Regions from separate parts of the Pseudonocardia kongjuensis genome, predicted to be linked through region 1. Evidence: riboswitches for the same ligand, from Rfam matches in the RefSeq annotation. Region 1 holds a riboswitch; each other region holds the start of a gene.

Region 1 (4,202 bases):
CGCCGCGTCGCCGATGATGGTCGGCGCGTTCTCGTAGAACTTCGTCGGGCCGACCCCGAGCCGGTTCTTCGAGTAGGTGTCCTGCTTGACGTCGGCGAACTTCTCCGGGATGCCCACGTCGCGCAGCAGCCGGATGGACGCGGCGAGCGCGGCGTCGGCGGCCTGCGGCTTGGTCATGCCGCTGGTGTCGATGCCCATCGCCTCGGCGATGTCGGCGAACCGCTCGTAGGCGACCGGCATGTTGAACGCCCACACCCGCGGCAGCGCGATGGCGTTGTTCAGGCCGTGGTGGGTGTCGTAGAAGGCCGACACCGCGTGCGAGATCGAGTGGATGATCCCCAGGCCACCGGAGTTGAACGCCTGCGCGGCGATGTACTGCGCGTACATCATGCCCTCGCGGCCGGCCAGGTCCTGGCCGTTCCACACGGCCTGGCGCAGGCTCTGCGAGGTCAGCTTGATGGCGTGCAGCGCGTTGCCCAGCGACGGCTGGAAGTTCAGCCGGGACACGTAGGGCTCGGAGGCGTGCGCGAGCACGTCGAAGCCGCACTGCGCGGTGTAGTCGATCGGGCAGTCGTAGTAGAGCACCGGGTCGTCGATCGCCAGGGTGGTGACCGAGGCGTCGTCGAACGCGACGTACTTGTGCGGGTTGTCCGGGTCCGTCGTGGTGTCGGTGATCACGTACGCCCAGGAGGTCTCGGAGCCGGTGCCGGCCGTCGTCGAGACCGCGATGTGCGGCGGGTTCGCCGGGTTCTCGGACTTGTTGAAGCCCTCGAACTCGTTGACGTTGCGGCCGTCGTGGGCGACCGAGACGCGCGCGCCCTTGCAGGCGTCGTGCGAGGAGCCGCCGCCGATGGAGACGAACGAGTCGCACTTGTTCTGCTGGTAGAGGCCCACAGCGTCCATGACGTTGTAGTCCTTGGGGTTCGACTCGACCTGGTCGTACACGACGACCTCGAGGCCGTGGTACTTCATCGACTCGACGATCTTGTGGACGATGTCGGTGCCGCGCAGGCCGGACGTCATGACCAGGGTCTTCTTGAAGCCCAGCTTGAGGGCCTCCGGGCCGATGAGCTCGTGCGAGCCGGGACCCAGCAGCGCCCTGGGGAACGGGTGGAACTCCTTGATGGGGAACGGCTTGAGCAGCTCGTCTACCTGCATGTCAGCCCTTTCTGCGGCAGGCGGATGGGTCGAGCCGCACGCTAGGACCGGTTGTGGCCCCGGGCACAGAGGTGATCGCGATTACTCCTCGGCAGACCAGGCAGGAAACCCGTCTGAACGGAGGGGTGCAGGGATAGGTCGCCCTCGACCCCGAGCGGGGAGGGCGAACGTGTTGCCAGAGTATGGCAACAGTGAGGAGAAGGCAACAGTCCGCCGATCGCGTCCGGTGGGTTATGGTCGGTCCGCCGACGGTTCGTGCCGGTCCCCGCGGGGGCCGGCACGGGACAACAGGGAACCCGGTGTGAATCCGGGACTGCCCCGCAGCGGTGAGTGGGAACGACAGTCGTCATCAGCACTGGGAACCGACCCGGGAAGCGACGGCCGGTAGGCACGAGCACGGCGCCCACGAGTCCGAATACCTGCCGCCGGTGCGCGCGCCGACCGGCGTGCGCGGATCCGTGGCCTCGAGGGAGGGCCCAGCGGACGACCGGGTGACCACCGTGCCCGCCGGCGCCATCGCGCGTCCGGTGCGGACCCGCCCGGACCGTGCCGTCGTGCCCCTCTCCGGCGGTGACGGGTCCTCCACCGCGCTCGCGAGGAGAGAGGGCTGTGACCATGGCGAAACCTGTGTCATCCGTGTCCACCACCGGCAGCACCGTGCTGGGGTACCCCAGGATCGGGCCGCACCGGGAGCTGAAGCGGGCGACCGAGGCGTTCTGGGCCGGCCGGTCCGACGTCTCCGCGCTGCACGAGGTGGCGGCCGGACTGCGCCGCGACACCTGGACCACGCTGCGGGACGCGGGACTGGACCAGGTCCCCGGCAACACGTTCTCGTTCTACGACCACGTCCTGGACACCGCGCTCGCCGTCGGCGCCGTCCCGGAGCGCTTCGCCGGCATCACCGACCCGCTGCAGCGGATGTTCGCGATGGCCCGCGGCCGCACCGGCGCGCCGGCCTGCGAGATGACCAAGTGGTTCGACACGAACTACCACTACCTGGTGCCCGAGATCGGCCCGGGGACCCGGCTCGCGCCCGGCTCGCGCGCGGCGCTCGAGGAGTTCCGGGAGGCGCTGCGCTCCGGCGTCGTGACCCGCCCGGTGCTGGTCGGCCCGGTGACCCTGCTGCTGCTCTCGAAGCCCGCCGAGGGTGCGCCCGAGGGGTTCCGGCCGCTGGACCTGCTCGGCCCGCTGGTCGAGGTCTACCGGGACCTGCTCGCCGAGCTGGCCGACGCCGGTGCCGAGTGGGTGCAGCTGGACGAGCCGGCGTTCGCCGCGGACCGCTCCGACGACGAGATCGCCGCGCTGCGCCGGGCCTACGACCGGCTCGCGGCCGCGCCGCGCCGGCCGAAGATCCTGGTCGCGTCGTACTTCGGTGAGCTCGGCCCGGCGCTGCCGGTGCTCGCCTCGACCGCGGTCGAGGGCCTGGCCCTGGACCTGGTCACCGGGGCGTCCGATCTGGACGGGATCGACGGCGTCGAGGGGATCGGCGGCAAGCTGGTGCTGGCCGGCGTCGTCGACGGGCGCAACGTGTGGCGCACCGACCTGGACGCCGCCCTGGTCACCGCGTCGCGGCTGACCGGCGTCGCGGGCCGGGTGGGGATCTCGACGTCGTGCTCGCTGCTGCACGTCCCCTACGACCTGTCCGTGGAGGCGTCGCTGACCGGCGACGTCGTCGACATGCTCGCCTTCGCCCGGCAGAAGGTCGACGAGGTGGTGCTGCTCGGCCGCGCCCTGCACGGCGGCCGGGCCTCGGTCGCGGCCGAGTTCGACGCCGCGCGGGAGACCCGGGAGCGGGTCGCGGCGGCCGCCCGCCGGGACGCGACGGTCCGGGCCCGGCTGGCCGAGCTGGGCGCCGACCACTACCGGCGCGGCACGGCCGACGTGCGGGCGAAGGTGCAGCGCGAGGCGCTGGGCCTGCCCGACGTCCCGACCACCACGATCGGCTCGTTCCCGCAGACCGCCGCGATCCGCACCGACCGGGCGGCGCACCGCAGCGGCCGGATCGACACCGGCGAGTACACCGGGCGGATGCGCCGGGAGATCGCCCGCGTGGTCGCGCTGCAGGAGGAGATCGGGCTGGACGTGCTGGTGCACGGCGAGCCCGAGCGCAACGACATGGTCCAGTACTTCGCCGAGAACCTGGACGGCTTCGCCACCACCGAGTTCGGCTGGGTGCAGTCCTACGGCTCGCGCTGCGTGCGGCCGCCGATCCTGCACTCGGACGTGTCCCGCCCGGCCCCGATCACCGTCGACTGGGCGAGCTACGCGCAGTCGCTCTCGCAGCGGCCGGTGAAGGGCATGCTGACCGGGCCGGTCACCATCCTGGCCTGGTCGTTCGTCCGCGACGACCAGCCGCTCGCCGACACCGCCCGCCAGGTCGGGCTGGCCCTGCGCGACGAGGTCGCCGACCTGGAGGCGGCCGGGATCCGGATCATCCAGGTGGACGAGCCCGCCCTGCGCGAGCTGCTGCCGCTGCACGAGCGGGACCGCGCCGGCTACCTGGAGTGGGCGGTGGACGCGTTCCGGATGTCGGTCGGCGGGGTCGCCGACGGCACCCAGATCCACACCCACCTGTGCTACTCCGAGTTCGGCGAGGTGGTCGGGGCGATCGACGGGCTGGACGCCGACGTCACCACCGTCGAGGCGGCCCGGTCCCGGATGGAGGTGCTCGCCGACCTGGGGCCGGGCATCCCGCGCGGCCTCGGCCCGGGCGTCTACGACGTGCACTCGCCCGAGGTGCCGGACACCGACGAGCTCGCCGGCCAGCTCACCGCGGCGCTGCGGCACATCGGCCCGGAGCGGCTGTGGGCGAACCCGGACTGCGGGCTGAAGACCCGCGGTGAGCCGGAGACCGTCGCGGCGCTCACCAACCTGGTCGCGGCGGCCCGCCGGGTCCGGGCGCAGACCACCGGCTGACGCCGGTGCGCTCCCGCGGCGCTCCACCGGACCGGCCGTCACGGTGGGCGCCGCGGGGGCATTCCACACGTTCTATTGATTGAACAGGTCTGCCCGAGGTGCTCGCCGGGCAGTACGACATGTTCCTC
Region 2 (4,202 bases), on a different contig from region 1:
TCCGGGAGCGGACCGGGCTGCCCGCCTCGGTCGGCGCGGGCTCCGGCAAGCAGATCGCCAAGATCGCCTCCGAGCTGGCGAAGCCGGACGGGCTGCGGGTCGTCGCGCACGCCGAGCAGGGCGCCGTGCTCGATCCGCTGCCGGTGCGCTCGCTGTGGGGCATCGGGCCGGTGTCCGGCGAGGCGCTGCGCCGGATCGGGATCGAGACGATCGGCCAGCTCGCCGCGATGGACGGCCGGGAGGTCACCGGGGTGCTGGGCACGGCGATGGGCACCGAGCTGCACCGCCTGGCCCGCGGGATCGACGACCGGCCGGTCGCCCCGCGCGGCGCGGCCAAGCAGATCAGCGCCGAGACCACCTTCGACACCGACCTGACCGCGATGTCCGCGGTGCACGCCGCCGTCGAGTCGATCTGCGTGGCGGTGCACCGCAGGCTGGTCGCCGACGGCCGGGCCGCGCGCACCGTCACCGTCAAGGCGCGCACCGGCGACTTCGTCACCCACACCCGGTCGGAGACGACGCCGTTCCCCAGCCGGGACCTCGCCACGCTGGTCGCGGTGGCCCGCCGGCTCGCCGACACCGCCGTCGGCGAGGGCGGGGTGCGGCTGCTCGGGGTGTCGGTGTCGGGCTTCGGCGAGGAGCCGCCGCTGGCCCTGTTCGACGCGGTGCCCTCGGCACAGGGGTGGCGCGCGGCCCCGGTGGACCCGGACGGCGCGGGAACGGGCACGGCGGCCCCGGGCGGCGAGGCCCCCGGCACAGCGGCCCCGGGCGGCGCCGGACCGGGCACCACAGCCCCGGGCGGCGCGGGACGACCCGGCACCACAGCCCCGGACGGCGCCGGACCCGGCACCGCGGCCCCGGGCGGCGCTGCGGCCGGGCGGATGGGCACGCCGGTGGCGGTCGAGGAACCGGCGGGGTACCCGGCGGTGCCCGGGGAGGAGCCGGCCGGCCGGGCGGCTCCCGGGGAGCCGCCCGGCGACGACCGGCCGTGGCGGGCCGGTGACGACGTCGGCCATCCCGAGCACGGCCACGGCTGGGTGCAGGGCGCCGGGCACGGCCGGGTCACCGTCCGGTTCGAGACCGCGCTGACCGGGCCGGGCCGCACCCGCACGCTGGACGCCGCCGATCCGCAGCTGACCCGCGCCGATCCGCTCCTGAGCTGGCGGCCGGCCGGCTGAACCGGCCGGACCGGGCCCCACCGATCCGACCCAGCCGATAAGCGGGCTCCGCCCATCAACGCTCAGCCGACCAGCGCTCAGCTGACCAGGGCTCAGCCGATCAGCGGGCTCCGGTGCGGCGGGGCGACCCGGGTGCCCGCGGCGACCCGGATCCCGAGTCCGGGTGCGGTGCGGGCGAGGCCGTCGAGCACCGCGCCCAGCGCGACGTCGGCGGCGGGCTCGCCCGCCACCAGCAGCACCCCGTTGCCGGCCGGGTGGTCCGCGGCCCAGGCGGTGATCCGGCCGACCGCGTCGCGCGGGGAGATCCGTTCGACCCGCCACGCCTCGGCGTAGAACAGGGCCACCGACTCCGGCCCGCGGGGGAACGTGAAGACGGTGTCGGCGTCCGCGAGCAGGCCCTCCAGCCCGTGCCCGGCCGACTCACCGGCCGGCTCGGTGCCGAGAACGACCAGGGTGGGGAGCGGGTCGACGCTCATCGCAATGTCCTCCTCGAGGGTCCGCGCCCTCAACAGTGGGAACTCCTGCGACGACGGCCAGTCTCCTGGCTCCCGGATCGACGCGCTCCCCCGCCTTCCCACCCTCGCCGGGCAGTGGCTGCGGGGTGGGGAGCGCTCCCCGGTGACAGTGGCGGGACCGCGCCGGACTCGCACCGGCTTCCTGCACCGTCGTCCGGGTCAGCCCATCACGAGCCGGTCGGGGGGTCAACAACGGGTGACGGTGACGCCTGTCCGGCGGCGAGGTCCCGCACCACCGGGGCCAGCGCCCCGGCCAGCCGCCGGTGCGAGTCCGCGTCGAGATGGCAGCCGTCGATCCCGGTCCGGGTGATCGGGGCCGCATCGAGGAACGCGTGACCACCGGCGGCCGCCAGCGCGCGCAGCGGCCCGGCGAGCCGTCGTGACGCGGCGGCCGAGGCCGCGTCGTAGACCCCCGGGGCGGGCATCGACGCGACGAACCGCTCGGCGGTCCCGTCCATCGGCGGCGGCGCGACGACCACGAACCGCGGCACCGGCAGCCCGAGCGCCGCCGCGGACCCGGCCGGATGGTCCAGGTAGCGGCCGAGCGCGCGGGCGACGTCGTCCGGGGTGCGGGCGTAGCGGGTCCGCAGGTCGTTCGTGCCGAGCATCAGGACGATCACGTCCAGCGGCAGGTGGCTGTCCACGCAGGCGGTGAAGTAGCCGAGCCCGGCGCGGCCGGGCCGGCCGAGGATCGTGTCCTCGAGATCGGTGGTGCGCCCGGGGAGCCCCTCCTCGACGACGTCGTGACCGGCGCCGAGCAGCTGCTGCAGCACCCCCGGCCAGCGGACGCCGGCGGCGTACCTGGCCCGCTCCCCCGGCACGATCCCGTAGGTGTTGGAGTCGCCGAAGCACAGCACCCGGGAGGTGCCGGGCGCGGTCATCACGGCCGGGGCTCCGGCGCCGGCCTGCGCCCGGGCGGGATCACCAGCAGGCAGACCAGCGCGGTCACCAGGGACAGCCCGGACGCGACCGTGAACGCCGCGGCGTAGCCCTGCACGGTGGCCTCCGCCCCGCCACCGGCGGCGACGGCGACCGTCGCGGCGACGGTGGACAGCGCCGCCGTGCCGAGCGAACCGCCGAGCTGCTGCATGACGTTGGTGGTGGCCGAGGCGACCCCGACCTGGTCGGCGGGCAGGTCGCGGGTGGCGCTGCTCATCGAGGTGCTGGAGGTCATGCCCTGGCCGACGCCGAACACGATCAGCGCGGGCAGCAGCCCGGTGGCGTAGCCGGTCCCGGTGTCGATCAGGGCGAGCACGGCCAGCGCGGCACCGGACACGGCGAGCCCGAGCGAGGTCACCCCGCGCGCCCCGAGCCGCTCGATGAGCAGCACACCGGCCAGGTTGGAGCCGGTCACGATGCCGAGGATCATCGGGACGATCGCCGCGCCGGCCCACAGCGGGGAGAGACCGAGCTGGTCCTGCAGGAAGAACGTCATGAAGAAGACGACGGCGAAGTTGGCGACCGAGGCGACGAACCGGCTCAGGTAGGCGCCGGCCCGCCTGCGGTCGCGCAGCACGGTCAGCGGGAGCAGCGGGTGCCGGGCCAGGTGCTGGCGCAGCACGAACCCGCCGAGCAGCAGCACGCCCGCGACCAGCGGCACGATCACCGTCGGCGCGGCCCAGCCCGCCGTCCCGGCCCGGGCGAGCCCGAGCACGATCCCGGACAGCGCGCCGACCACCAGCAGCGCGCCGGGGACGTCGATCGGGGTCCGGGAGCCGCCGCCGGTGCGCCGGGGCAGCAGCCACAGCGCGGCGGCCAGCACCACGCTCCCGACGACGACGTTGACGTACAGCGTCCAGCGCCAGCTGAGGAACTCGGTCAGCACGCCGCCGAGCACCAGCCCGGTCGCGGCGCCGGAGCCGACGACCGCGCTGACCACGCCGAACGCCCGGGCCCGTTCCCGGCCGCTGGGGAAGGTCTCGCTGATCAGGGAGAGCACCGTCGGCGCGAGCAGCGCCGCGAACACGCCCTGCACGATCCGGGCCGTGACGAGGGTGCCGAGCCCGGTCGCGGCCCCGCCGGCGGCCGAGGCCGCGGCGAACCCGACCAGGCCGATCAGGAACGCCCGGCGGCGGCCGAGCAGGTCGGACAGTCGCCCGCCGAGCAGCAGCAGGCAGCCGAAGGCGAGTGCGTAGGCGGTGACCACCCACACCCGGTCGGCGCTGCCGAACCCGAGATCGGCCTGCGCGGACGGCAGCGCGACGTTGACGATCGTGTTGTCCAGCACGACCATCAGCTGCGCCGTGCCGAGCACGGCGAGCACCAGCCAGCGCCGGTCGGCCGGTCGGCGCGCCGGATCGGCCGGGCCTGCCGGGTCCGAGGCCCGCGTCCGCACCCTCTGCACGGTGTGCTCCTTCTCGTTCGTGGTCGTCGGGTGGGCGCCGCGCCGGCGGGCCCGGCGGGCGCTCAGCCGTCGCTCCGGGCGGGTCGCAGCGCGTCCAGCACGAGCGCGCGCAGCGAGGCGAAGTCGGCCTCGGCGCTGTCCCGCTCCCAGGCCGCGGCGTGCGCG
Region 3 (4,202 bases), on a different contig from region 1:
CGCCGGCCCGCAACCGGTCCGCGGCCTGCTCGACGGTGCGCACCGCGTGGTCGATGTCGAACGGGTCGATCCCCAGGTCCCCGGCGTCGGCCACCTGCTGGTCGCCGAACGGGGAGACCCCCAGCGGCGGGTGGTAGGGCCGCAGCAGCTTCGACGACGCCCGCACGTGCGCCGGGCCGAACCGGGCGCCGGGCCGGTAGGACACCCCGCCGTCGAACGGGAGCCCCAGCACGGCCACGTCGGCGTGCTCCACCTCGTCCAGCCGGGGCAGCCGGGCGAACGTGGGCGGGCCCGCGAAGCGGGGGACGGTGCCGGCGTCGACCGGTCCGATCGGCATGGGTTCCTCCTCTGGGCGCGACCCGGGTCCCGCCCACCGTGCTCGTTCCCCCGACGACGACAGAAGTGACAGAACGTCGAATCCTCGGAGATCATGTTCGCCATGGTGTCGATCCCGCCCGGTGGGGTGCCGCTGCGTGAGCTGCTCGGCGACCCGGAGCTGCGGCTGGGCCGGGAGTCGATCGACGACGGCGATCTCGATCGGATCGTGGTCGCCGCCGCGGTGTCCGAGCTGGCCGAGCCGGGCGGCTGGCTGCAGGGCGGCGAGCTGCTGCTGACCGTCGGGTTCCTGCTGTCCGCCGACGTCGACGGCCTCACCCGCTACGCCCGGCACCTGCGCGCGCACGGCGTGGTCGCGCTCGGCGTCGGCCTGGGCTCCGACCTGCCGCACCGCAGCACCCCGCCGGCGCTGGTCACCGCGGCCCGCCGGGCCGGGCTGCCGCTGCTCTCGGTGCCCGACGGGGTGCCGTTCATCGCCGTCACCAAGGCGGTGTTCGCGCACCGGGACGCGGCCGAGCGGGCCCGGCTGCAGTGGGCGCTGCGCACCCAGCGCGCGCTGACCGCCGCGGCGGTCTCGCCGGGCGGCATCGAGGCGGTGCTGGCCGCGCACGCCGGCGCGACCGGGCGCACCGGCGTGGTGGTGGACCTGCTCGGCCGGGTGCTGGCCGCGGCACCCGTCGAGGGGGCCGTGGAACTGGCCGCCGGGCTCGCGACGACGATCGGGGAGGTGCGCGGGCAGGGCCTGCTGGGCGCCGCCGTCGAGGTCGCCGACGGCCGCCGCCGGGAGGTCCATCCGCTGGGTTCGCGGCGGATCCGGGCGTTGCTGCTGATCGACGGGCCGGCCGCCGGGCCGCACTCCAACCAGGTCACCGGCGACCTGGTGTCGCTGCTGTCGCTGGAGCTGGAACGCCGGCTCGGCCTGGACGCCGCCGCCCGCCGCGGCCGGGCCCGGCTGCTGGCCGCGCTGGACCGCGGCGTCGTCGACGACGACGGCGCCGGCCGCAGGCTCGCCGCCGCCGGCCTGCCGGAGACCCGGCTGCGCGCCGCCGTGGTCGCGGCGCCGCGCCCCGAGGAGCTGGCCGCCGATCTGGCCGCGGTGCTGCCCGACGCGCTGGTCCGCACGACCGCGCCGGAGCCGGGGGAGGCCGACGGCACCGTCGAGCTGGCGGTCGCCGAGTCGGTCGACCTGGTGGCGGTGCTGGCCGCGCTCGCCGCCCGCCGGCCGGCCGGGATCGGCATCGCCGTCCGGCCGGGGGCGCTCGCGGTGTCGCTGCGGCAGGCCCGCTCCGCGCTCCCGGTGGCCCGGCTGACCGGGCGGCCCGCGCACGCCGACGACGTGGCGTCCAGCCGGATGCTGCTCGCCCTGCTCGACCACGACCGGTTGCGGGCCTTCGCCGACGCCGTGCTCGGCCCGCTGGACGCCGACCCGCGGGGCCCGGAGCTGCTGCGGGCGATCGCCGCGCACCTGGAACACAACGGGCACTGGGCGGCCGCCGCGTCCGCGCTCGGCGTGCACCGGCACACCGTCCGGAACCGGATCGCGGCCGCCGAGCAGGTCACCGGGCGGCGGCTGGACACCGCGCAGGACCGGCACGAGCTGTGGCTGGCGCTGCGCGCCCGCGACCTCGGCCGGGCCGTCGGCGGGCCGGGCCGGGGGGACCGGACCGAGGGTGCCGGGTGACCGGCGGCACCGGGTGCCGAGCGCCACGGCGGTGCACGGTTCCTTGACGGGGGACCGGCCCGTTGCGGAAGGTGATCGGACAACCGAAGACGGCGGGTGGGATCAGGAAGCCGGTGCGAGTCCGGCGCGGTCCCGCCACTGTGATCCCGGCGGACCCTCGTGGACCGCCGGGGCAGCCAGACACTGGCCCCATCCGCCGCGCCACCTCCGTCCGGGACGAGGATCCCGAGGAAGGTACGCCGATGACGCGCGCCCGCACGCCCCGCACCGGGACCGCCCGGTGATCCTGCTCCTGTCCACCTCGGACACCGACCTGCTCTCCGCCCGTGCCGGCGGGGCGGACTACCGCCTCGCGAACCCGAACCGGGTGCTGCTCGACGAGCTGGCCGCGATGGCCGACGCGGCCGACATCGTCGTCGTCCGGGTGCTCGGCGGCTACCGCTACTTCGAGGAGGGCCTGGACCTGCTGCGGGCCCGGTCCACGCCGCTGGTCTGCCTGGGCGGTGAGATGGCGCCGGACGCGGAGATGATGGAGCTCTCCACCGTGCCCGCCGGCGTCGCCGCGGAGGCGCACACCTACCTGGCCCAGGGCGGCACCGAGAACCTGCGGCAGCTGCACGCGTTCCTGTCCGACACGGTGCTGCTGACCGGTGAGGGCTTCGCGCCGCCGGTGGAGCTGCCCGAGTGGGGCGTGCTGGACCGCCCCGGCACCGACACCGGCGCCGGGACCGGACCCACCGTGGCGGTGCTCTTCTACCGGGCGCAGTTCCTGGCCGGGAACACCGCGTACGTCGAGGCGCTCTGCGACGCGATCACCGCGAAGGGCGCGACACCGCTGCCGATCTGGTGCGCCTCGCTGCGCCAGGCCCCGGCCGGGCTGCTGGACACGCTGCGCGGCGCCGACGCGATGGTCGTCACGGTGCTCGCCGCGGGCGGCACCAAGCCGGCGTCCGCGCAGGCCGGCGGCGAGGACGAGGAGTGGGACGTCACCGAGCTCGCCGCGCTCGACGTGCCGATCCTGCAGGGCCTGTGCCTGACCTCGTCCCGGGAGACCTGGGAGTCCAACGACGACGGCCTGTCCCCGCTCGACGTCGCCACCCAGGTCGCCGTCCCCGAGTTCGACGGCCGGCTGATCACCGTCCCGTTCTCGTTCAAGGAGACCGACGACGACGGCCTGTCCGTCTACGTCCCGGACCACGAGCGGGCCGCCCGGGTCGCCGGGATCGCGGTGAACCACGCCAACCTCGGCCGGATCCCGAACGCCGAGAAGAAGATCGTGCTGATGCTGTCGGCGTACCCGACCAAGCACGCCCGGATCGGGAACGCGGTCGGTCTGGACACCCCGGCCTCGACGGTCGCGCTGCTGCGCACGATGGCCGCCGCCGGGTACGAGACGGGCGGGTTCCCGGGCGTCGAGGCAGGCGACGGCGACGCGCTGATGCACGCGCTGATCGAGGCCGGCGGGCAGGACCCGGACTGGCTCACCGAGGAGAAGCTCGCCGGGAACCCGATCCGGATCTCCGCCTCGACCTACCGCAGCTGGTTCGACACGCTTCCGCAGGACCTCCGCGACGGCGTCGTCGAGCACTGGGGCGAGCCGCCGGGCGAGCTGTACGTGCACGACGACCACATCGTCGTCGCCGCGCTGCGCAGCGGGAACGTCACGCTGATCGTGCAGCCGCCGCGCGGGTTCGGGGAGAACCCGGTCGCGATCTACCACGATCCGGACCTGCCGCCGTCGCACCACTACCTGGCCGCCTACCGCTGGCTGGCGGCGCCGGAGTCCGACGGCGGGTTCGGCGCGCACGCGATCGTGCACATCGGCAAGCACGGGAACCTGGAGTGGCTGCCGGGCAAGACGCTGGGCATGTCGGCGTCCTGCGGCACCGACGCCGTGCTCGGCGACCTGCCGCTGATCTACCCGTTCCTGGTGAACGACCCGGGGGAGGGCACCCAGGCCAAGCGCCGGGCGCACGCCACCCTGGTCGACCACCTCATCCCGCCGATGGCCCGGGCCGAGAGCTACGGCGACATCGCCCGGCTGGAGCAGCTGCTCGACGAGCACGCCAACATCTCCGCGCTCGACCCGGCGAAGCTGCCCGCCATCCGCCAGCAGATCTGGACGCTGATGACGGCCGCGAAGATGCACCACGACCTGGGCCTGGAGGAGCGCCCGGACGAGGAC

The links. A riboswitch is a leader RNA that binds a small molecule or an ion and turns the genes downstream of it on or off. The one in region 1 is predicted to bind cobalamin.
Region 2: it holds a riboswitch for cobalamin, as region 1 does, so the genes downstream of both, ABD160_RS04850 (hypothetical protein) here and metE (5-methyltetrahydropteroyltriglutamate--homocysteine S-methyltransferase) in region 1, are expected to answer to the same signal.
Region 3: it holds a riboswitch for cobalamin, as region 1 does, so the genes downstream of both, cobN (cobaltochelatase subunit CobN) here and metE (5-methyltetrahydropteroyltriglutamate--homocysteine S-methyltransferase) in region 1, are expected to answer to the same signal.

What each region holds. Positions count from the first base shown of each region.
Region 1 covers NZ_BAAAJK010000007.1:77,372-81,573, reverse strand. The annotation lists gene mdo (NDMA-dependent methanol dehydrogenase) at 1-1,158, opposite strand, end outside; cobalamin riboswitch at 1,391-1,599, shown strand; gene metE (5-methyltetrahydropteroyltriglutamate--homocysteine S-methyltransferase) at 1,786-4,074, shown strand; gene ABD160_RS10645 (periplasmic substrate-binding domain-containing protein) at 4,173-4,202, shown strand, end outside.
Region 2 covers NZ_BAAAJK010000004.1:143,773-147,974, reverse strand. The annotation lists gene ABD160_RS04855 (DNA polymerase IV) at 1-1,178, shown strand, start outside; gene ABD160_RS04850 (hypothetical protein) at 1,271-1,654, opposite strand; cobalamin riboswitch at 1,693-1,860, opposite strand; gene ABD160_RS04845 (GDSL-type esterase/lipase family protein) at 1,861-2,574, opposite strand; gene ABD160_RS04840 (MFS transporter) at 2,574-4,037, opposite strand; gene ABD160_RS04835 (TetR/AcrR family transcriptional regulator) at 4,100-4,202, opposite strand, start outside.
Region 3 covers NZ_BAAAJK010000027.1:17,531-21,732, reverse strand. The annotation lists gene speB (agmatinase) at 1-337, opposite strand, end outside; gene ABD160_RS21395 (PucR family transcriptional regulator ligand-binding domain-containing protein) at 431-2,017, shown strand; cobalamin riboswitch at 2,078-2,223, shown strand; gene cobN (cobaltochelatase subunit CobN) at 2,298-4,202, shown strand, end outside.